DNA from 2 places in the Clostridium fermenticellae genome. Region 2 is predicted to be linked to the other one. Evidence: predicted binding sites of a transcription regulator. Region 2 holds the regulator's gene; the other holds the start of a gene.
The links. The regulator Rex, encoded in region 2, represses fermentation and respiration genes when NADH is low (regulators of the CRP and FNR family bind a similar motif). The targets are predictions, from matches to a motif close to ATTGTTAANNNNTTAACAAT.
Positions count from the first base shown of each region.

Region 1: a site for Rex is predicted at 5,464-5,483, ahead of prdC (proline reductase-associated electron transfer protein PrdC). Genes of this name have one in related genera too.

Region 1 covers NZ_CP032416.1:1,578,240-1,589,515, reverse strand. The annotation lists gene D4Z93_RS07430 (YhgE/Pip domain-containing protein) at 1-1,405, opposite strand, end outside; gene D4Z93_RS07425 (YhgE/Pip domain-containing protein) at 1,434-3,596, opposite strand; gene D4Z93_RS07420 (sigma 54-interacting transcriptional regulator) at 3,819-5,240, shown strand; gene prdC (proline reductase-associated electron transfer protein PrdC) at 5,719-7,014, shown strand; gene prdA (D-proline reductase (dithiol) proprotein PrdA) at 7,133-8,914, shown strand; gene D4Z93_RS07405 (CBO2463/CBO2479 domain-containing protein) at 8,914-9,360, shown strand; gene prdB (D-proline reductase (dithiol) protein PrdB) at 9,373-10,098, shown strand; gene D4Z93_RS07395 (glycine/sarcosine/betaine reductase component B subunit) at 10,205-11,276, shown strand, end outside.
Region 2 covers NZ_CP032416.1:514,861-526,136, reverse strand. The annotation lists gene gltA (NADPH-dependent glutamate synthase) at 1-630, opposite strand, end outside; gene D4Z93_RS02580 (sulfide/dihydroorotate dehydrogenase-like FAD/NAD-binding protein) at 631-1,521, opposite strand; gene D4Z93_RS02575 (3-hydroxybutyryl-CoA dehydrogenase) at 1,796-2,644, opposite strand; gene D4Z93_RS02570 (electron transfer flavoprotein subunit alpha/FixB family protein) at 2,692-3,693, opposite strand; gene D4Z93_RS02565 (electron transfer flavoprotein subunit beta/FixA family protein) at 3,715-4,494, opposite strand; gene D4Z93_RS02560 (acyl-CoA dehydrogenase) at 4,508-5,650, opposite strand; gene D4Z93_RS02555 (short-chain-enoyl-CoA hydratase) at 5,663-6,442, opposite strand; gene D4Z93_RS02550 (redox-sensing transcriptional repressor Rex) at 6,629-7,261, opposite strand; gene D4Z93_RS02545 (ABC-F family ATP-binding cassette domain-containing protein) at 7,588-9,501, shown strand; gene D4Z93_RS02540 (thiamine-binding protein) at 9,524-9,814, opposite strand; gene D4Z93_RS02535 (bacteriohemerythrin) at 9,841-10,242, opposite strand; gene D4Z93_RS02530 (LytR/AlgR family response regulator transcription factor) at 10,305-11,072, opposite strand; gene D4Z93_RS02525 (LytS/YhcK type 5TM receptor domain-containing protein) at 11,072-11,276, opposite strand, start outside.

The DNA.
Region 1 (11,276 bases), 1.1 Mb from region 2:
ACTTATCTTTAATATCAGTTAGTTTTTTGTCAATATTATTTCTTTGATCAACTAAATTATTGTTGTTTGTTATACCTAAGCTTGCCATTGTATTTAACTCAGGTTTGAGTCCTTGAATTATATCTAGGGAAGAATCTATTCTATCTAAGTTTGATGTTAATGTATTTGATAATAAATTTAAAGTGTTATATGTTCCAGAATAAAATCCGTTAGAAAAATTCACTATGATGTCAGATATTTGTATGTTGAGTTCTAGAAGATTATCTATTACTGCATTTATAGAATCTTTTGTTGAATTATCATTTATTAACTTTTTTAAGTTCGCTAAATAATAGTTTTCAGAATTTAAATTATTTCTTAACTTTACTAATGAATTTATTAGTTCATTCACGGTATCTAAATGGATTACTCCATTAATCGAAGTTAAAATTTTAATATTTGTATTTGTTTTGGTTAATAGAATATTATTTAAGTATATCATATTATCTATGATATTTTGATTTATAGAAGATCCCCCACTCTCATCAATTATATTTTTTATGTTGTTTAGTAATGATTGTATTTCATATTCTTTTGATTCCATTTCATTGATGTCATTTTTTAAGTTTTCCTGAATAGAGGTTAGAGAATCCCTGGTTAATAGAGTAATATCTTTGCTTTGATATATAATATTGTGAAGGTTATTTATTTCTTTAGATAGTTTTGGTAAATTATTACTCTGCATTTCACCAAGATAGTTATTTAAATTTTCAGAATCGGAATTTTCATTATATATTTGATTTTTTATTTGATTTACTGTGTTTATAGAGCCAGGTAAATCATCCTTAAGTTGTAGGATTTTAGGCTTGTCTATTTCTAGTTTCTTACCTTTAGGGTTTAACTCTTTTAAAATTTCTTTATTAATTGTTTCTATAAATGTTGATTTTATATTATCCGCAAGTTGAGCCTTTGCTGAGTCCGTAATTTTAGTTGCTATTCCATTCATTTTTTCATTTGATTTATATATTATATTTGGTTTTTCAGGAGAAGTTGAGATTAGTGTTAAAAGTTTACTTGAAAAATCCGAAGGTATTTCTATAAGTGAATAATATTTTCCAGAATTAAGTTTATAATTTCCCTGCCAATCATCTATAAAAATCCAATTTATAGATTTGTTCTTTTTCAGATCTTTAACAATTTCATTTCCAACATTTATATTTTTACCTTTAAAGTTTGCACCAGTATCATTATTTACAATTCCTATTGGCATTTTACTTGTGTTTGAATAGGGATCCCATGAGGTTTTAATGCTAATCCAGGCATAGGAAGATGGCAGGAAACACAGTAATAAAATTAATGCAAATACTGATGGATATTTTATTATGCTTTTAATATCTCTTTGTAGTAATTTAAGTATTATTTTCAATATGTTACCTCCTAAAAGTGATGTTGATTCAATCACCTATACCAGATTTCTTTAAGTTTGTTTTTATCTTATAGATTTTATTCTGAAGCGGTTTCTTTAAAAATAAACCTAATATTATAAAGAATATCGATGTCAATATCATAAATGTGAAATCTATAAATACAGAGCTTACAAGAGGTCCGGCAATAGCTTCTCTAAATCCACTAACAGAGTAGGTAAATGGCAATAAAGGTTGTATTATTTGAAATATATGCGGATCGAGTTGTATCGGGTATGTTGCACCGCTCCCAAAAATCTGGGTTATAATGAGAATTATAGACATAGCTTTTCCACCATTTCCAAAGATAGAAACTAGTGTGTAGGTAATTACAGTAAATGTAAAAGCTGAAATTAGAGCTACTATTATTGCTAAGAATGTATTAGCCATTTGAACATTAATTAAAAATCTGTCACCAAATGCTACGACAAAACCTTGAGTTAATGCAAAAGCTATAAATGTACTCATTTTACCAAGATATCTTTCTTTTGGGGTGAAATTTTCGTCTCCCTTAAATCTGTCTGCATCTGTTTTGAAAATTGCCACAAGTACTATGGAACCAACCCATATTGCAAGTGTTGTATATGCTGGAGCCATTGCTGATCCAAAGTTTGAAATAGTGTATATATTTTGCTCTTTAATATTGAAAGGGTTTGATATAAAATTTCCAATGAGGGAAGGATCATCTTGAAGTATAGTAAGTATTTGTATTATGTCATTATTATTGGTGAGTTTAAGTTTATTTGCCAGATTATTAATTTGATTTTTAAAATCATATAATCTGTTATTTAATTTGTTTGATGATTGAGCAGTCAATTGAGTTCCATTTAATAGTGTGTTTATAGAGTTTTCTCCATAAGTATTAAATTTTTTTGATAATTCTAAAAGTGATGAGGCTTGTTTTGTTGACTCAATCATTTCATTTGACAATAAATTTAAATTATTTTTAACGTTATTGTTATAGTCGTAAATTTCATCTGTTAATTTATTATAAAGATTTGCAATATCATTTGCTGTGGAATCTAGAAGTGATTTATTTATATTAGCTGTGTTATCAAATTGCTGCTTTATATTGTTTATTTTATTTTTTTCTGAACTAAGTGTGTTTTTTATATTTTTCATTGAATTTATAAAATTAGATATATGCACATTCTTAATAACATAATTAACTTTTGTTAGAAAGTTAATTATGCGGGAAATTCTATTATACGATATATCAATTTCATTTTCTATTTTATCAATTGTAATGTCTACATTTATATGTTTTGAATTCGAGGATGATAAATTTAATGTTTGTATTAATTCTTGAATTCTGCATATATCTGATTTTGCTGTTTCTAAATTTAATTCAATATTAGAAAAAGAATCATTCATTTCGGATTGAATTGATAATATTGATGAATTAGTACTATAATTATTATCTTCAATTGAGGATATATTTGAATTTGATAATGGGATAGTTGATTCTATGTTCTTGAGTATAGAATTTAATCCATTTGAGTTACTATTTATGCTTGATAAAATATTAGATATAATATCTATATTATCACTTAGTTTTATTATTGAATCTTTTAAATTTATAATACTTTGTTTATTAGAGTATATGTCCTTTGCAATTGGATTTAGTGAAGAAAATATACTTTCATTTACTGTATATACAAAGTTTGATTTTATTTGGTCTGTTAAAGAATTTCTTGCTGAATCAGTTATTTTGATAGCTACAGGGCTGTTTTTGGTATTTACTTTATATTCGATTTCAGGTTTTGTAGGTGAGGGTGATGTTAAGCTAGTTAAGTCCTTTGAAAAATTTGCAGGAATTTTTATAATTGCATAATATGTACCATCAACGATTCCCATATCTGCATTTTTTGAATTAACAAATTTCCATCCTATTTTATGATTATTTTTTAATTTTTCAACTATTTTATTGCCGGCATTTATATATTTTCCCATAATGTTTATGCCATTATCTTCGTTAACTATGGCAACAGGAATATTTTTTGCGTTTCCGTATGGATCCCAGCAGGCCTTTATGTTAACCCATGCATATAGAGAAGGAAGAATACATACACCTGTAACAATTAAAGTTGTTATTGGGTTCTTAAATACATTTTTCATATCTTTTTTAAAAATTTTAATTATGTGTTTTAACATAAGTGGATCCTCCTATTTATGATGCAAGTTATTTATATTAATTTATTTTATAACGACTTCATCTATGTCAGTATTTTATAAAGTTTTTGTAAATTAGTATATTCCAAGTTTTATTGGAATTTAGGCGTCAAATCCTTGAAGCAGATATCATAATTGAATTTGTTTTTTATTTAATGTAAGATTAAAGGTAGCTGAGAATATTGTGTAGAATGGAGAGATGATATGGAAGGTGGATTGAAAAAAACATATTTAAAAAAAGAATTTAGCAGTATAGATTACACAATTCTAAAATCTATTGGGGATTGCATTTATGAAGCTGTTTGTGTAATAAATGAAGATGGAATTGTAGTTATTTGGAACAAAGCTGCAGAAAAATTGTATGATATTAGCTATGATCAAATTATAGGAAAAGGTATTGAGAAATTCTTTCCTAATGCAATTGTGAATAATGTCAGAAAAACTCGAGTTTCAATCGAAAACAAGTATCATTCACCTAGAAAAGGTTCTTATATACTTGCAAATTCTATGCCATTATATATAAAAGGTGTGTTTAAAGGGGCAGTATCAACAGACAGAGATTACGCAGAGGTAAAAAAATTGTATGCGGAGCTTGAAGATGCAAATTCAAAGCTTATTTTTCTTAAAAACGAAGTGAAAAAGTTTTCAGGAATTTTTGGTGATATTATTGGGAAAAGTCCTAATATAGTAAAAAAAATTGAAATGGCCAGGCAAATTGCACCAACTCATGCAAGTGTTATGATCACAGGAGAAAGTGGAACAGGTAAAGAAGTTTTTGCTAGGGGAATTCATGAGTTAAGTGGAAGGAAAGGTCTTTTTGTTCCGGTAAATTGCAGTGCGATCCCTTCAGAACTTTTTGAAAGCGAATTTTTTGGATATTGTTCAGGAGCTTTTACTGGTGCTAGTAAAAAAGGGAAAATTGGTATATTTGAGATGGCAAATGAAGGTACTATTTTTCTCGATGAGATGGGAGATATGCCATTGCATATGCAGGCAAAATTGCTTAGAGTACTGCAGGAAAGAGAAATTGTAAGACTTGGTGGAGAAAAGAGTATCAAACTCGATTTACGGGTAATATCAGCAACTAATAAAGATTTAAGGAAGATGGTAGAGCAAAACAAATTTAGAGAAGATCTATTCTATAGGTTAAATGTTGCAGAAATCAGTCTTCCTCCTCTTAGGGATAGAAAAGAAGACATTCCAATTTTTATAGATCATTTTATTAAAAAATTTTCATCTGAAAATTCAAAACATATATTAAAAATTCAAAAGGAGGCTCTGAGTATTCTTAGTGAATACAGATGGCCAGGTAATATAAGGGAGCTTATGAATGTTATTGAACGTATTGTTATTACAACAACAAATGGGATTATACAAAAAAATTCTATTCCAGATTATATTATTTCTGAATTAAAGAAAAATGATTCTTATAAGGAATACCCCTTAGACCTAATTGAAGCCATAAAGAAACTCGAAATGGATAATATAATAAAAGCTTTAAATTTAACAAAAAATAATAAATCTAAGGCAGCAAGTTTGCTGAATATACCAAGAGCTACATTGTATCATAAATTGCAAAAGTATAAAATAAAATCTTCAGATTGTTCAGAAAATCAGCGCTTTTGAAGGAATTGGGTAAAATTATTTATCCGAGCACATGAGGTGTCATGTGTAAAATATATTAAAATTTTTTTAGGTATATCAGTATTTTTAAATTCTGTTTATCTTGAAAGTGTCCATATAAATACATTTGTATTAATATGGACACTTTATTTTTATTCTATTGAAAGCAGCAGTAACAGTATACTTGAGATAATAATTGTATATTTTAAAAAGATATTGTATAAAATTGGACAATTTTTTAACAAACAAGAAATTTATCGATTATATTTTATATATTAATAAAGTCAAAGAATGCTTATTTTGCAATACTTTATGCGTAAAATATTTCTTTAGATTGATTTTTATATTAACTGGCACATGAATTGCTTATAATATAAAGTGTAAATGATTAAAATATTTTAAATTAAAGTTATTTTTTTATCAAATAGTGTATGATAATTTATGCAATTATTTGCTTTTTTCAGAAAGTAGGTGTATAGTAATGGATTTTGTTTTTCCACTCAGGCAGCATGTTGGAGTGACATCCGGGGTGCTGGTTAAGGAAAATGATTTTGTAAAAAGAGGTCAAATGATAGCAAAAAGGCCAGAAGGTGCACTAGGAAGTAATATTTTTTCCAGTGTAGATGGTGAAGTTAAAGCAGTAGATTCTGAACAAATTGTAATTGAAGAATCAAATACGGATTTTAAAAAATATATATGTTTACAAGGAAAAACACCAAGAGAGCTCATTGAAGAATCTGGAATTGTAGGATTGGGAGGTGCTGGATTTCCAACCTATGCGAAACTGAATACCAGTTTTAAAGAAAAGGGAACGGTAATTGTTAATGCAGCAGAATGTGAGCCGATTTTGTCACACAATATAACACGTATTGACAGGGATCCGGAAAAGCTTCTGGATGGACTGAATATAATAATGAAACTTGTCAATGCTGAAAAAGGGATTGTAGCTATAAAAGGAATACATAAAGAAGTGATTAAAAAACTTGAGAAGGCAAATACAGACAGTCGGGTTTCTGTTCATGCATTGGATAATATTTATCCCATGGGTGAGGAGCGTGCAATTGTAAGAGAGACGCTTGGAATTCTTCTGGAACCAGAGAAACTTCCGATGGCAGCAAATGCAGTAGTTATTAATACAGAAACTGTGTTTCGCATAAGGGAGGCGGTAGAGGATAAAAAGCCCCTCATTGATAAGGATATGACGGTAGCTGGAAAGCTGAAGGAAAATGCATCTATTCATGTATTACTGGATGTTCCGCTTGGAACGAGTGTAATGAAAACGTTTGAAATGGCGGGGGGACTTGGTGAAGAATATGGTGAATTGATCATGGGAGGCCCATTTACTGGTAAGAGAACTTCTTTGAAAGCACCAGTTATTAAAACAACTGGAGGAATTATTGCAGCTGAGAATTTTATGCCGGGACCATCAAAGATTGGACTTTTGGTTTGTGCCTGTGGTGCAAATAAAGAACGCCTTGAAGAACAGGCATCAAGCATGGGTTCCGATGTAGTAGGAGTTGAATATTGTAAACAGGCAAAACAAGTTAAAAATACCCGGAAATGTGAGAATCCAGGGAAATGTCCCGGACAGGTGCAAAAGGTAATGGCATTAAAGAAAGCAGGAGCACAGGCTGTGCTGATCAGCAACTGTACAGACTGTACCAATACTGTAATGTCATGTGCCCCACAGTTGAAATTACCGGTTTACCATTGTACTGACGGTGCAATGCGTGCTGTTAATCATAAGATGATAAGAAAATTTAGAAAAGAAATATAAGGAGGAATTAAAAATGTTCTTATTTAAAATTGCAGGCTTATTATTTTACTGACGGGTATTGCCCGTTAATTATAAAATGATAAGAAGATTTAGAAAAGAATAGCAGGGAGGAATCAAAATGTCTATTACAAAAGAAACATTGCAGAAACACTTGAAAGATCCTGCAATATTTTGCTGCAGAAGAGAAAAAGGTTTGGTTATTGGTGCAGCAGATCTAGAAGATCCGGAATTATTTGAAGATATGCAGGAAGCTGGTCTCTTAAAATTGAGTTCAGATGGTCTGCGTATTGAGCAGGTAGTCGGGAGCACACTGACGAAGGATGTTGAGGCTCTTACACCGATTACAAAAGATGTACTTGATAAGGTCAACGAAGTAGAAGAAGCAGAAGAAATAGAAGAAGTAAATGAGTCTGAAGTAGCACAGGAAAGCAAAGAAGCTTCGGAAATCCAGTCAGTAGGAGGTAATGGAATGATTCACATTGAAATTGGAAAAGCAGAAAAATTTGAAGGCTTAAAACTGGATGTACCAGTGTTTGCCGGAACAGCACCTGCAGTATCCCCTGAAGCAGCAGAAAAAAGTGGAGAGAAAAAGGTTATTCATAAACTTGTAAAAAAGCATATTAAAATTTCAGATGTAAAACTTGGCAAGAAAACTTCTATTAAAGATGGTGTTATTACAATAGATGAAGGTATTGTTAAGAGTGCAGTAAAAAAAGATGTTCTTTGCAAGAGTCTTAAGTTAGATGTTATTCATCCAAATGAAAGACATATATATACAGATACAATCATGGATGTTTGCCCAATTGCTACAAAAGTTGAGGGCGAGCTTGGTGAAGGTATTACAAAGGTTGCTGATGGTGTTGTATTCATGCTTACCGGTGTAGACGAAGATGGCGTACAGATTCATGAGTTTGGTTCTTCCGAAGGATATTTGGATGAGAAGATGTATTTTGGACATCCGGGATGCGCAGATGAAAATGATATTATTATCCGCTGCCACGCAGTTGTTCAGAGATTGTCAGGTATGACAAGACCAGGACCATTTGCAGCACATAAATGCCAGGATTACATTATTCAGGAAGTTCGTGATCAACTGAAAAAGTATGAAGGTGAAGTTGTTAATGAAGAAATCTGTGAAGATGTGCGCAGAGAAGGAAATCCCCGTGTAGTATTAATAAAAGAAATTATGGGACAGGGAGCTATGCATGATAATGTTATATGCCCAAATGAGCCTTCTGGAGTTCTCGGTGGACAGAAGAATGTAGACTGTGGCAATGTTCCAATTATATTAACACCAAATCAGGTAAGAGACGGATCTATACATGCATTAACTTGTATTGGACCTGCAACAAAAGAAATGACACGTCATTACATTAGAGAACCTCTTGTAGAAAAACTGGCAAAAGATGATGAGTTGGATCTCGTAGGTGTTGTCTTTATTGGTTCACCACAGGTTAATGATGAAAAGTTATGGGTATCTGAGAGACTTGGTTCTATGCTTGAATCACTGGATCTTGACGGTGTCATAATTACAACAGAAGGTTTTGGAAATAACCATATCGATTTTATTCAGCATATTGGACAGGCTGGAAAGAGAGGTATTCCGGTAGTTGGTGTATCCTTCTGTGCATATCAGGGACAATTGGTAGTTGGTAATGAATATGCTACAGCAATGGTTGAAGAAAATATGGATAAGGGCGGATTTGAAAATGATATTGCAGGCTGCTCATGCGTAACTCCAGAAGTAGCTGCACGTGCAATACAGATGCTTAAGAATAAGATGGAAGGCATAGAAATCAAGCCAGCTAAAAAGAAATGGAATAATGATGTTATTAATGCAAACAACAGTATCTTAGGGCTCCCAGAAACAAAGCTTGTTGAAAGTGGAACATTGCATTAATGGATTGTGATTATATAATTAATCCCGTAAAAATGGGAGGGCTCGTGAAAGAAGTGTATGAGGATAAGGTGAAGGTTCATCTTCATGGGCGTTTGGGAGTTATTACGGTTCCAAAACACCTGATTATAAGTGATGAAACTCTGGCAATTGGTCATGAGATGGAATTTTATTTCAGTTATATTCAGGTGGTAGAAGACCCGTATGACTATGACTGTTCTGACATGAAAACAGATCATGAGATAACTCCATGTTTATTGGGAGGAAAAATAACACAAGTAAATGATACTGCCATAGAGGTGGCAATAATGAATAATTTGGGAACCATAGGAGTACCACGGCGCTGGGTATTTACGCCAGTTACAATGAAAGAAGGACAAAATGTAGAATTTTATTTTAGTTGTTTGAAAGTAATTGGCAAACGGGATATTCCAGCAAAATCAATTTAAGGAGGAAGAACAATGAAATTAACAACAAAAAAAGGGATGCAATCCGAAATCTTTGTACCGGTTACACCAAAACCAGTATTTACAGAATTAAAAAAACCATTAAATGAATGCAAGGTCGCTTTTATTACAGCAGGTGGAATTCATAAAAAAGACCAGACACCATTTAATACATCTGGTGATTTCTCTTATCGTGTAATTCCATTTGATACACCATCTGATAAACTGATGGTAACACATGGTGGATTTGATAACTCTGATATCAATAAGGATGTTAATGCTATGTTTCCTATAGATCGTCTTCATGAATTATTAGATGCAGGATTCATTGGCTCTTTGCCTAAAGAGACTTATACATTTATGGGCGGCGGCGGAAATGTTGAAAAATTCAAGAATGAGACAGGTCCGGAAATTGCCCGCAAATTAAAGGAACAGGGTGTAGATGTTGTTCTTTGCACAGGTGGATGCGGAACTTGCCATCGTTCAGCAACAATTGTTACTAGATGTTGTGAAGAAGCAGGTATGAGTTGTTGTGTAATTGCTGCATTGCCTCCAATTGCAAGACAGCAGGGAGCACCTAGAATTACAGCTCCACATGTACCAATAGGATCAAATGCCGGAGAACCAAATAATGTTGAAATGCAGACAGCAATTGTAAAGGAATCCTTAGAATGGGTTCGTGATTGTCCAAGCTTTAATTCAACAAAAATATTACCTTATGAATATCGTCATAACGTATAAATTGTTTCAGTAAAATACTACAAAAGGGCTGTCATATTATGGCAGTCCTCTTGCATAATTTTTGTTATAAACAAAAATAAGTGATCATGCGGAATGGAGGTATATTATGGGACTAGGACCAAGTATTAAAATGACAACACTGCATCATTTTCAATGCCCGTTAACAGAAGCACTTTCAAAGGAAAAGGATGTTGAATTTACTGGTATTATTGTAGATGGTGTATCTGAATTATGTGATGATAAAGTTTATACAGCAAAACGTGTTGGTGATATCGCACAGATTATGCATGCAGATGCGGCAATTGTTGCAATTGATGGATGGGGAAATCATCATGTGGATTTTGTTAATGTAATTGAGCAGCTTGGTATCCGGGGAATCCCGAGTGTTGGACTCAGTTATATTGCGCAGCAGGGGCGGCTTGTCTGTACTAATAACTATGTTGACTGTGTGATAGATTTCAATAAAAGTGATGCTGGATATGAATCCTGTGTTGTAGGAGAGAATAATCTGACGGATTATGATGCAATGAAAGCTGTAGCACTTGTGAAAAATAAGCTTAGGAAAGCTGGAAAATTGCTGGATACAGGAGTCGATGAACCAGAACAGAACCTACGCAGGTTAACTCGTAAGTCATTTTGTATTCATGAAGTTCGTTTTGGCGATAAAACAGATATTGACCATGGTGTGCTTATTATACGCAAAGGAATTGAAAAGAGTCTTATCAAATCTGAACCTAGAATCAAGGATGTTAATGTTAGCATAATTGAACCGGGAAATTATAATATGTTTGTCAATTCCAATATGGATTACTCTCCGATTGCCTGTAAAGTCCGGGGAGAACTGGGAGAGGGGATTACACATTTGCTTTCAGGAATAACTGTCATGACAACTGGTGTTGAGGATAACAGCAAATTTCAGCCATCCAATATTGGCTCATCAGAAGGAATTTTGAAAAATCAGGTTGTATTTGATCGTGCTGGCACGCCAAAGTCAACTGATTATATTTTACATGTTGATGTGCTGTTTGAAGAGGGTGAAGGAAGAACAGCAGAAGGTATTATGGCCGGACATCGGGTGACGGACTCAATTGTTCAGGAAATCCGTAAGGTGCTTGTGAATTTGGATAATATGCCGTATACAAGAGAAGAGTTTAATGATGTTATGCGTCCCGGAAGAC
Region 2 (11,276 bases):
TGTTTCTATCTTTACTCCTAATTTCTTAACATTTTCAACCTCATGTTTAACTACTGTATCCTTTGGAAGCCTAAATTCAGGTATACCATAAACCAGAACACCACCTGCTTCATGTAATGCTTCAAAAATTGTTACATCATATCCGAGTTTGGCAAGATCACCTGCACAAGTAAGTCCAGAAGGTCCACTTCCTATAACTGCAACCTTTTTACCGTTGTCTGGTTTTTTCTCTGATAAGTCTATATTATGTTCTCTTGACCAGTCAGCTACAAATCTTTCAAGCTTTCCTATAGAAACAGCCTCTCCTTTTATCCCGAGTACACATTTTCCTTCACATTGGCTTTCCTGGGGACATACCCTTCCACATACCGCAGGAAGTGCACTTGACTTAGCTATTATTTTAGCTGCTCCTTCAAAGTCTTTTTCTTTAACCCTGGCTATGAAATCAGGTATACTTATGGTTACCGGACACTGTGTAACGCACATAGGTTTTTTACAATTTAAACACCTGCCAGCTTCCTTAACTGCTTCATCCTCAGTATATCCCAAACAAACCTCTTTAAAATTATGTGCTCTCACACCCGGTTCTTGTTCTTTTATAGGTGTTTTCATCATTCTATCATTAGCCATTTATTCTTCACCCTCCAATCCTACATGACACTTATGACCTTCCTTTTTCTCTTCAAGATCCAGTTTTGCCTTTCCTTCCTCAGTCTTGTACATAGCTTGTCTTCTCATGGCTTCATCAAAATTAACCAGATGGCCGTCAAATTCTGGTCCATCTACACATGCAAACTTAGTTTCATCTCCAACAGTTACCCTACATGCTCCACACATTCCTGTCCCATCAACCATTATAGGATTTAGACTGACAACTGTCTTTATTCCATATCCTTTTGTAAGTTTCGTTATAAATTTCATCATTATCATAGGTCCTATAGCCACTACATAATCGTATTTCTTTCCTTTATTATCTATGAGTTCTTTTAATAAATCTGTTACAAATCCTTTATATCCATAAGTTCCATCATCAGTTGCAACATACAAAGTTCCTGCTGCTTCCTTCATTTCATCTTCCAGGAGTAAATACTCCTTTGATTTGCATCCAACAATTACATCGGCATCAATTCCATGTTCATGTAACCATTTGACCTGTGGATACACTGGTGCTGCTCCAACTCCACCAGCTACAAAAATTATGTTCTTTTTCTTTACTTCTTCGATATCACAGGTCACAAGATCCGAAGGTTTACCTAATGGTCCAACAAAATCTTTAAATTCATCTCCCACTTTGTAATCAGCCATTCTTTGTGTAGAACCGCCTATTGTCTGAAATACTATAGTTACACTACCTTTGTCAGCATCATAATCACAAATAGTAAGAGGGATTCTCTCTCCTTTGTCATCCATTCTAACTATAACAAACTGACCCGGCAAACATGACTTTGCAACTCTTGGCGCTTCTACATCCATTAAAAATATATTAGGTGCAAGAGCTCTTTTATCTAGAATTTTATACATTTTTACTCCCCCATAATTTATAATAATTTTACTGTTTATATTATAACATAACAAATATCATAATTTATAGAATATCTTTTTTATTAAGACAATTTATAAATCCAACTTTCTTTAACACTATATATCTAATACAATATAAAAAAAGCACACTTGTCGCATATATATTATCCTTAATTATAAAAAATTATTCCATCTTAACATTTCATAAATTCCTCATAAAAATAGCCGTTGAAACAAATTACATTTCAACAGCTATTAAACTACTCAATTTTCATTATTTTGAATAATCATAAAATCCTTTTTTAGTCTTTCTTCCAAGCCATCCAGCTCTTACATATTTTCTAAGTAATGGATGAACTCTGTACTTGGAATCACCTGTCTCTTTATATAGTACTTCCATTACAGCAAGGCAAATATCCAGTCCTATAAGATCTCCAAGTTCTAAAGGTCCCATTGGATGATTTGCACCAAGTTTCATAGCCTTATCTATATCCTCTTTACTTGCTATTCCTTCTGCCAAAAGTCCAACAGCTTCATTTATCATTGGAACCAATATTTTATTTACAACAAATCCTGGAGCTTCTTTAACTTCTACAGGCTCTTTTCCTATCTCTACAGCTATACTCTTAACAGTATCAAAAGTTTCCTGTGAAGTTGCAATTCCTCTAATTACCTCTACTAATTTCATAACAGGAGCAGGATTAAAGAAATGCATTCCTATAACCTTATCCGCTCTATTTGTAGCAGAAGCAACTTCCGTTATTGAAAGTGATGATGTATTTGATGCAAGAACTGTTTCTGGCTTACAGATTTTATCAAGCTCTGCAAATATTTCTTTCTTTATTTTCATATTTTCTATTGCTGCTTCAACAACTAGATCGCAATCAGCTGCCATATTAAGGTCAACTGTTCCTTTTATTCTAGACATTACAGCATCACAATCTTCCTGTGACATCCTGCCTTTTTTTACTGATCTATCAAGATTTTTCTTTATATTTGAAATTCCTCTTTCTACAAACTCATCCTTTATATCTCTTACTACTACTTCGCAACCTTTTGATGCAAAAGCCTGAACAATTCCTGATCCCATAGTCCCCGCACCAAGTACGCATACTTTCTTCATATTTCTTTCCCCTTTCAATTTAGATTACAATCAAAATAAATTAAAAATTAATTCATAGCCTTTATCTGTGCTATCATCTCAGGTATTACCTTAGTGTAATCACCAACTATAGCAAGGTCTGCAGCCTGCATTATTGCAGCTGAATCATCCTTGTTTATGGCAACTATATAATCACTATCCTGCATTCCTGCAAGATGCTGTATTGCTCCGGATATTCCACAGGCTATATATAGATTAGGTCTTACAGTTTTTCCTGTTTGTCCTACCTGATATGCCTTATCTATCCAGCCATTATCTACTGCCGCACGTGAGGCTGATATTGTTCCGCCCAGTACGTCTGCAAGTTCTTTAAGCATGTCAAAGCCTTCAGGTCCGCCAAGTCCTCTTCCGCCCGATACAAGAACCTTTGCATCTCCTATATCTGCAATATTTTTAGCCGATTTTACTACTTCCTGTATTTTTGTTCTTATATCTTCTTCTTTAACATCTATATCTACTTTCTCTATTTTTCCTTTTCTTGATGTATCCTTATCAAGTTTTTCAAATACACCGGGTCTTACTGTTGACATCTGGGGTCTGTTGTCCGTGCAGGCTATTGTTGCCATCAGGTTTCCTCCAAATGCAGGTCTTGTCATAAGAAGGTTCTTTCCTTCTTCGTCTATATCAAGTCCCGTACAATCTGCTGTAAGTCCTGTTGAAAGTCTTGCAGATACCCTGGGTCCGAGATCCCTTCCTATAAATGTTGCACCAACTAAAAGTATCTCCGGTTTTCTTGCATTAACAAGTTCATGTATAACATTTGCATATGCGTCTGTCGTATACTGTTTCAAGTTTGGATTGTCTACACATATAACATTGTCTGCACCGTAAGATACCAGTTCTTCTGCCAGATGTTCCACTCCGCTTCCAAGAAGAATGGCAGTTACTTCCTCTCCTAATTTATCTGCCAGTTCCTTTCCTTTTCCTGCTAATTCAAGGGCTACTTTCTGAAGCTTGCCGTCCCTTTGTTCAGCAAATACCCATACACCTTTATAATCTGCTATACTCATGTTTAAATCCCTCCTATAAATTTAGATGAAATGTTTTTCTTTAAGTTTTGCAACTCCATATGCAGCTGCTTCTTTGAATGGTTTATCTACAATTTCTCCCTTTCCTTTTGCTGCTTTTGGCCAGGATTTCTTAACCTTTGTAGGTGAGCCTTTCAGTCCAAGAAGGGATTTATCTACATCAATATCATCTGCCGTCCATAATTTTACTTCCCTCTTGTAAGCATCAAATATCTTTGACATATACATATATCTCGGTTCATTCAATTCTTTTATTGCAGTCAAAAGAACCGGTGTCTTTACTTTTATCATTTCATATCCATCTTCAAGTGATTTCTTTACAGTAAGTTCGTTCCCGTCTACCTTTACATCCTCTACATATGTTACCTGAGGAATTCCGAGGTGCTCTGCTATTTCAGGTCCTACCTGTGCGGTATCTCCATCTATAGCCTGTCTGCCTGCAAATACTATGTCATAGTCAAGTTTTCTGAGTGCACCTGCAAGTGCATTTGATGTTGCTAAAGTATCTGCTCCTGCAAATGCCCTGTCGGAGATCAATATTGCCTCGTCTGCACCCATTGCGAGAGCCTCTCTTAAAGCCCTGTCGGCCTGTGGAGGTCCCATGCTTATTACTGTTACTTTTGCCCCCTGACTTTCTTTTAACTCAATAGCACCTTCAAGTGCATTTTTATCATCGGGGTTTATTATAGATGGAACTCCTTCTCTTATAAGTGTCCCGGTTTTTGGATCTATCTTAACTTCGTTGGTATCAGGTACCTGTTTTAAGCAAACTACTATATTCATATGTTTAACCCTCCTATTTCTTTAACAAATTGCCCGAGATAACCATCTTTTGAACTTCTGATGTTCCTTCATATATTTCTGTTATCTTGGCATCTCTCATCATTCTCTCAAGCGGATAATCCTTGGTGTATCCATAGCCACCAAGAATCTGCACTGCCTTAGTTGTTACAGCCATTGCAGTTTCTGCCGCAAACAATTTTGCCTGTGCTGCATCTACTGTAAATGGAAGCCCTTCCTGCTTTCTCCATGCTGCTTTGTATACAAGATATTTTGCTGCCTCTACTTTAGTGTCCATTTCAGCTACATACCACTGCAGTCCCTGGAATGCTGCTATAGGTCTACCAAATTGTTTTCTTTCCTTCATATAGTTTATAGCATATTCAAGTGCCCCTTCTGCTATTCCAAGAGCCTGTGCGGCTATTCCTATTCTGCCGCCGTCAAGTGTTGTCATCGCAACTTTAAAACCTTTTCCTTCTTTTCCTAAAAGGTTTTCTTCCGGTACTTTTAAATCTTCAAATATAAGTTCTGTTGTTGAAGATCCCCTGATTCCCATCTTGTCTTCTACTTTTCCTATTGTGAAGCCGGGCATTCCCCTTTCAATTACAAATGCTGATATTCCCCTTGTGCCCTTGCTCTTGTCTGTCATTGCAAAAGTTACAAAAGTGTCTGCATATCCTCCATTTGTTATAAATATCTTGGAGCCATTTAATATGTAACTGTCTCCTTCTTTTCTTGCCGTTGTCTGCTGTGCTGCAGAATCTGTTCCTGCATTAGGCTCAGTTAATGCAAATGCACCTATTTTCTTTCCGCTTAATAGATCCGGGAGGAATTTTTTCTTCTGCTCCTCTGTTCCGAAGTTATATATTGGCCAGCAGCATAGTGATGTATGTGCTGAAAACGCTGTTGAAGTAGTTGTGCATGCTTTTGCAAGTTCCTCTACTATCAGTATATAACTTAAATAATCGGCACCGGCTCCGCCTAATTCTTCAGGATAAGGCATACCCAGCATCTCATATTTTGCCATTTTTCTCATTGTTTCTATCGGGTATTTTTCTTCTGCGTCAACTTCTTTTGCAAGTGGCTCTACCTCATTTTTTACAAATTCAGCTGCCATCTGTTTTATTAATTCTTGTTCCTTTGTCAAACCAAAATTCATTATATTAACCTCCTATCTATTCTTAAAAGATTTGTCCCTTTTTTCAACAAATGCAGTCATACCTTCTTTTTGATCTTCTGTTGCAAAACAGAGTCCAAATACTGCTGATTCATATGAGAGACCTGTATCTATATCACATTGCATTCCCTTGTTTATTGCCGCCTTACACATTTTAACTGCTATAGGTGCATTAACTGCTATAGAATTTGCAAGATCTTTTGCTTCCTTCATCAAATCATCTGGTTCCACAACCTTGTTTACAAGACCTATTCTGTATGCCTCTTTTGCATCAATCATTTTAGCTGTATATATAAGTTCCTTTGCCATTCCTGTTCCAACTATCCTTGGAAGCCTTTGAGTTCCACCATCTCCTGGTGTTATTCCAAGACCTACCTCAGGTTGTCCAAATTTAGCTTTACTTGAAGCTATTCTTATATCGCATGCCATTGACAATTCACAACCGCCACCAAGTGCGAAACCGTTTACTGCTGCTATTACAGGTTTCTCAAGATTTTCTAGTTTTCTTAAGACTTCATTCCCAAGCATTCCAAATCCTCTTCCGCCTTCTGTATTCATGTCTTTCATTTCAGTTATATCGGCACCTGCAATAAAAGCTCTACCTGCTCCTGTAACTATTACAACCAGTATTTCATTATCTTTAGAAATTTCATCAACAACATTACCAATTTCTACAAAAGTTTCAGTGTTTAGAGCATTAAGTGCTTTAGGCCTATTAATTGTAACTATAGCTATTTTCCCATCCTTTTCAAAGGTAAGATTTTTAAATTCCATCGCTTGCTCCTCCTCATTAATGAAATAATCAATGTTATATAATTAACGCATTTTGTTAATAATATAACAAAATAATATAAAAAATAATTGAACTACGTGAGCTCAATTATTATTATAAACCTTAGCATACAATATTTCAATATAAAATAGTCAAATATTTATAAATTTTACCTTCTATTCAGACAATTATTCTATATCATTTAATAAGCAACTTAAAGTAAGTAAACTATCACTTAGATGAACATCTTCAATCTTTATATCATCCGGGGCAACTAAATCTACAGGAGCAAAATTCCAGATCCCTTTAACTCCATTTTTAACTAAAACGTCACATACCTTCTGGGCGCTATTTCTAGGAACACATATAATTCCAATGTCTATGTGGTTTTCTTTTAAATACTCCGGCAATAAATCCACATCTCTTATTTCTATATCCCTTAACCTTAGCCCAAATAACCTTGGATTGGCATCAAATAATGATTGAATTTTAAATCCAAGTTTGTCAAATCTTATATAGTTTGCTATAGCCTGACCTATATTTCCAGCTCCTACTATAATTGTTCCATATGCCTTAGTAAGTCCTAATATATTCCGTATCTGATTATATAACTCACTTACATTATAACCATACCCTTGTTGTCCAAAGTCTCCAAAACAATTTAAGTCCTGTCTTATTTGAGAAGCCGTGAAACCTATTTTTTCACTTAATTCCTTGGAAGAGATTCTATCAACATCATTCTTCAATAATTCTGTTAAATACCTGTGATACTTAGGTAATCTCTTTATAACAGCCATTGATATATTTTTTTTCTTGTCCATACCGCACCTCTTATTATATATATTTATTATATATTTATTCTTCAGTCACATTATCATTTAATAATATTATACGTCAATTTTTTATTATACCTTTTTAATCACAACTATGCAATATTTATCAAATATATTCAAAAGTATGTTTAATTTATAATATAATAATATGTATTTATAAATATTTTATGTAATTAAAAATTATATAAAATAATTTTTTCTACTTTAAATTGTTATACTATATTAAAATATTCTCTTTCATACTAAAAATTGCACTACAAAAAAATTCGCTGTCATAGTAAAATAGTATTGGTCAAATTAAGGAAGGTGAAAACATGATTATCTTAAGCTGTAAAAATATTCATAAAAGCTATGGAACTGATATTATATTGAACGATATAAATCTCAATTTAAATGAAGGTGAAAAGGTAGGTTTAATAGGTCCAAATGGAGCCGGTAAATCAACACTTTTTAAGATTATAACCGGTCAGTTAGAAGAAGACCTTGGTAATTTATTTATTGACAAAAATAAATCAATAGGTTACCTTTCACAACATTTATCTTTGGAATCTTCTAATAGCATATATGATGAAATGCTTACTGTATTTAGAGAACTTTTAAAATTGGAAAAAAAATTATCAACTTTGGAAAATATAATGAATCAACCATATAATGATAATAATAAGAAACAATATGACAAAGCAATTAAAGATTATACTACATATACTGAAATATATAATAATAAAGGTGGATACACATATAAAGCTGAAATAGGAAAAGTTTTGAGCGGACTTGGATTTAATCAGGATGACTATGATAAAAATATAAGTATATTAAGTGGTGGTCAAAAAACCAGAATTGCTCTTTGTAAACTGCTTCTAGTGAAACCACAAATCTTATTATTAGATGAACCTACAAATCATCTTGATCTAGATGCTATAGAGTGGCTCGAGGATTACCTGAAAATGTACAAAGGCACAGTTTTAATAATATCCCACGATAGATATTTCTTAGATGCTATAACTTCTAAAACACTGGAATTAATAAATGGTCATATAAATTCATATAATGGTAATTATACTCAATATATTGATTTAAAGAAAAAAAATTATGATACACAATTAAAAGCTTATAATCTACAGCAAACTGAGATCAAAAGGCAAGAGGAAATAATCAAAAGATTCAAATCTTTTAACAGAGAAAAAAGTATAAAAGCTGCTGAAAGCAGACAGAAAGCATTAGACAAAATTGAAAGAATAGAACAACCTGACAAAGAACAAAAAATTGATCATATAATATTTGAAACACAAATTAAAAGTGGAAATGATGTTCTGCATATCGAAAACTTAAGTAAAAAATTTAACAAAGTCTTATTTCAAAATTTAGATCTAGATATTAAAAGAGGAGAAAGAACAGCTATCATAGGCGAAAATGGGCGAGGAAAAACTACTTTATTTAAAATAATAATGGATAAACTAAAAGCAGATTCTGGAACTTGTTCTATTGGTAAAAATGTATTTATAGGATACTATGATCAGGAACAATCAAATCTTAATTTAAACAAAACTGTGCTAGATGAGGTTTGGGATGATTTTCCCGAATTAACTACAACCGAAATACGAAGTTATCTTGCTGCTTTTCTATTCCAAAATGATGACATATTAAAAAAAGTGTCGGATCTGAGTGGAGGCGAAAAATGTCGAATAAATCTACTAAAATTAATGCTTTCAAAATCAAATTTTCTTTTACTTGATGAACCGACAAATCATTTAGATATAATGTCAAGAGAGGCTTTAGAAGATGCTTTATTCAATTATGATGGAACTGTACTTGTCATATCACATGATAGATATTTTTTAAACAAAGTCATCAATAAGATATACGAACTTACTGAAAATGGTGCTAACGAATATTTGGGTAATTATAGTTATTATATCGAAAAAAAGGAGAATCCATTAAGATTCAAAAAGGATAATAGCGAATTATCAGAGAAAACTAAAACTCAGATAAACAATGAAAAGAAGAAAAAAAGGGAAATCAAGAAATTAGAAAAAGAACAGAAATTAAAGATCCAAAATCTAGAAGACAGTATATCAAATATTGAAAATTTAATATTAAAGCTTCAAGATGATTTGTGCAGGGAGGATATTTATTCAGATCCTCAAAAAAGTGAAACCATAAACAAGATGTTGATTGAAAAGCAATCTAAGCTAGATAGTTTATATGAAAAATGGGAAAAATTAATGTAGGGATTATAACCCTACATTTAATTTATTTTCTGTACTTCCCGATCTTTTCATTCATAGTAACACCATCTGGCTTATAGTCTATCTTAACTATAGATGCTACTCTTTCTGCACCATTTTCCACACATATTTGTTGGGCTTTTTTTACGATATCAAGTAATTCATCAAGTTCACCCTCCATTGTTGTTTCCATAGCACCCACTTCATATTTCACACCAGTTGACTTTATGTAATCTATAACCTTATCAACAACTTTATATAAATCCTTATCTTTAACTGATGGTAACACCTGCAAGCTGACATTAATCGCTGACATTTTATCACTCCTTGCCATAAATAAAATTATAATTTATCATTTAAAAATACCCCAAGTTTACTATCAACTTCTGATAAATGCATTACAAAATTTTCAGTAAAAAATTCATTCATCTCCATTATTTTAGTAATTGAAATATAATTCATCTTAAGCACGCTATCAAATGCGTATATTTTTCTTAAGAAAAGATTATGCTCTGCCTTATGTTCCTCATATCCTGAATACATGTATTTAACCATATATTCTTCTTCATCTTTGAAATGATTTTCAAAATATACTTTTAGAAAATTAAACACCCTAATTACTTCATCCCAATCCCTATCATTACACGCCTCTCGAAATTGCTCTATAGCATTAAAAAGTTTAATATGCTGTTCATCAATTTTATCTACACATATTAATAATCTATCTGTGAATAAACCTAGCATAACGTTCCTCCCAAAAACTAATAAATATATAATTGTTTAAAATAGTTTAATAATAAATCTGCTTATATTTTGAGTATTTGTTTTAATCTTTTTACATTATTTCTACTAATAGGTATTTCTGATTTTTCACTATCATTCATGACCAATTTATAAGTGCCATTAAACCATGAATATAATTCTCTTATATTATCCATATTCACAAGATAACTTCTATGAGCCCTAAAAAAATTAGTTCTTTCTTCTATTTGATGTAATGTATATCCAACAAAATATTTATTACTTTTTGTTCTAACATAAGTTTTTTCATTTTCTATATAACAGTAATAAATATTTCTAACATCAACAAGTATTATTTTTCCATTTCTATCGCATGGTATCCTTTTAACCATATTTTTTTCTTTATCAATTTCATTAATCAATGTATCAATCATCTTCGGGAGTTCACTTTGTTCGGATATTTTTTGCCACTTATCTACTATCTTGTCAATAGTCTTTGATATTCTCATATCATCAAATGGCTTTAAAATATAATCCATAGCTCCTACCTCAAATGCTTGTACTGCATGTTTTTCATACGCTGTTACAAAAACTATATCTATTTCTTTATTATATTCCTTCACTGCTCTGGCAAGTTCCATACCATTTTTAACGGGCATATTTATATCCAAAAACACTACATTTGGAAGTTCCGTTTTTATTAAATCCATCCCTGTTTCACCATCATAGGCTATATTCGAAACATAAATAGAGTCATACCTAGATATTATATATTTTAACTCTTGTGCTGCAGGAACTTCATCTTCTACGATTATACACTTAATTTTATTCATTAACTGATTTTACCCCCTTTTGGTATTAAAAAACTAACTTTAGTACCCTTATTTAAAACAGTTTCAATTTTAAGCATATTATTTTCCCCATATAAGAGCCTTAATCTTTCATTTACATTTTTAAGTCCTATGCCTGGTGAGCTACATTTAATTTGATTTAATCTTTCATTATTCATACCTACACCAGTATCTTCAACTGAAAAC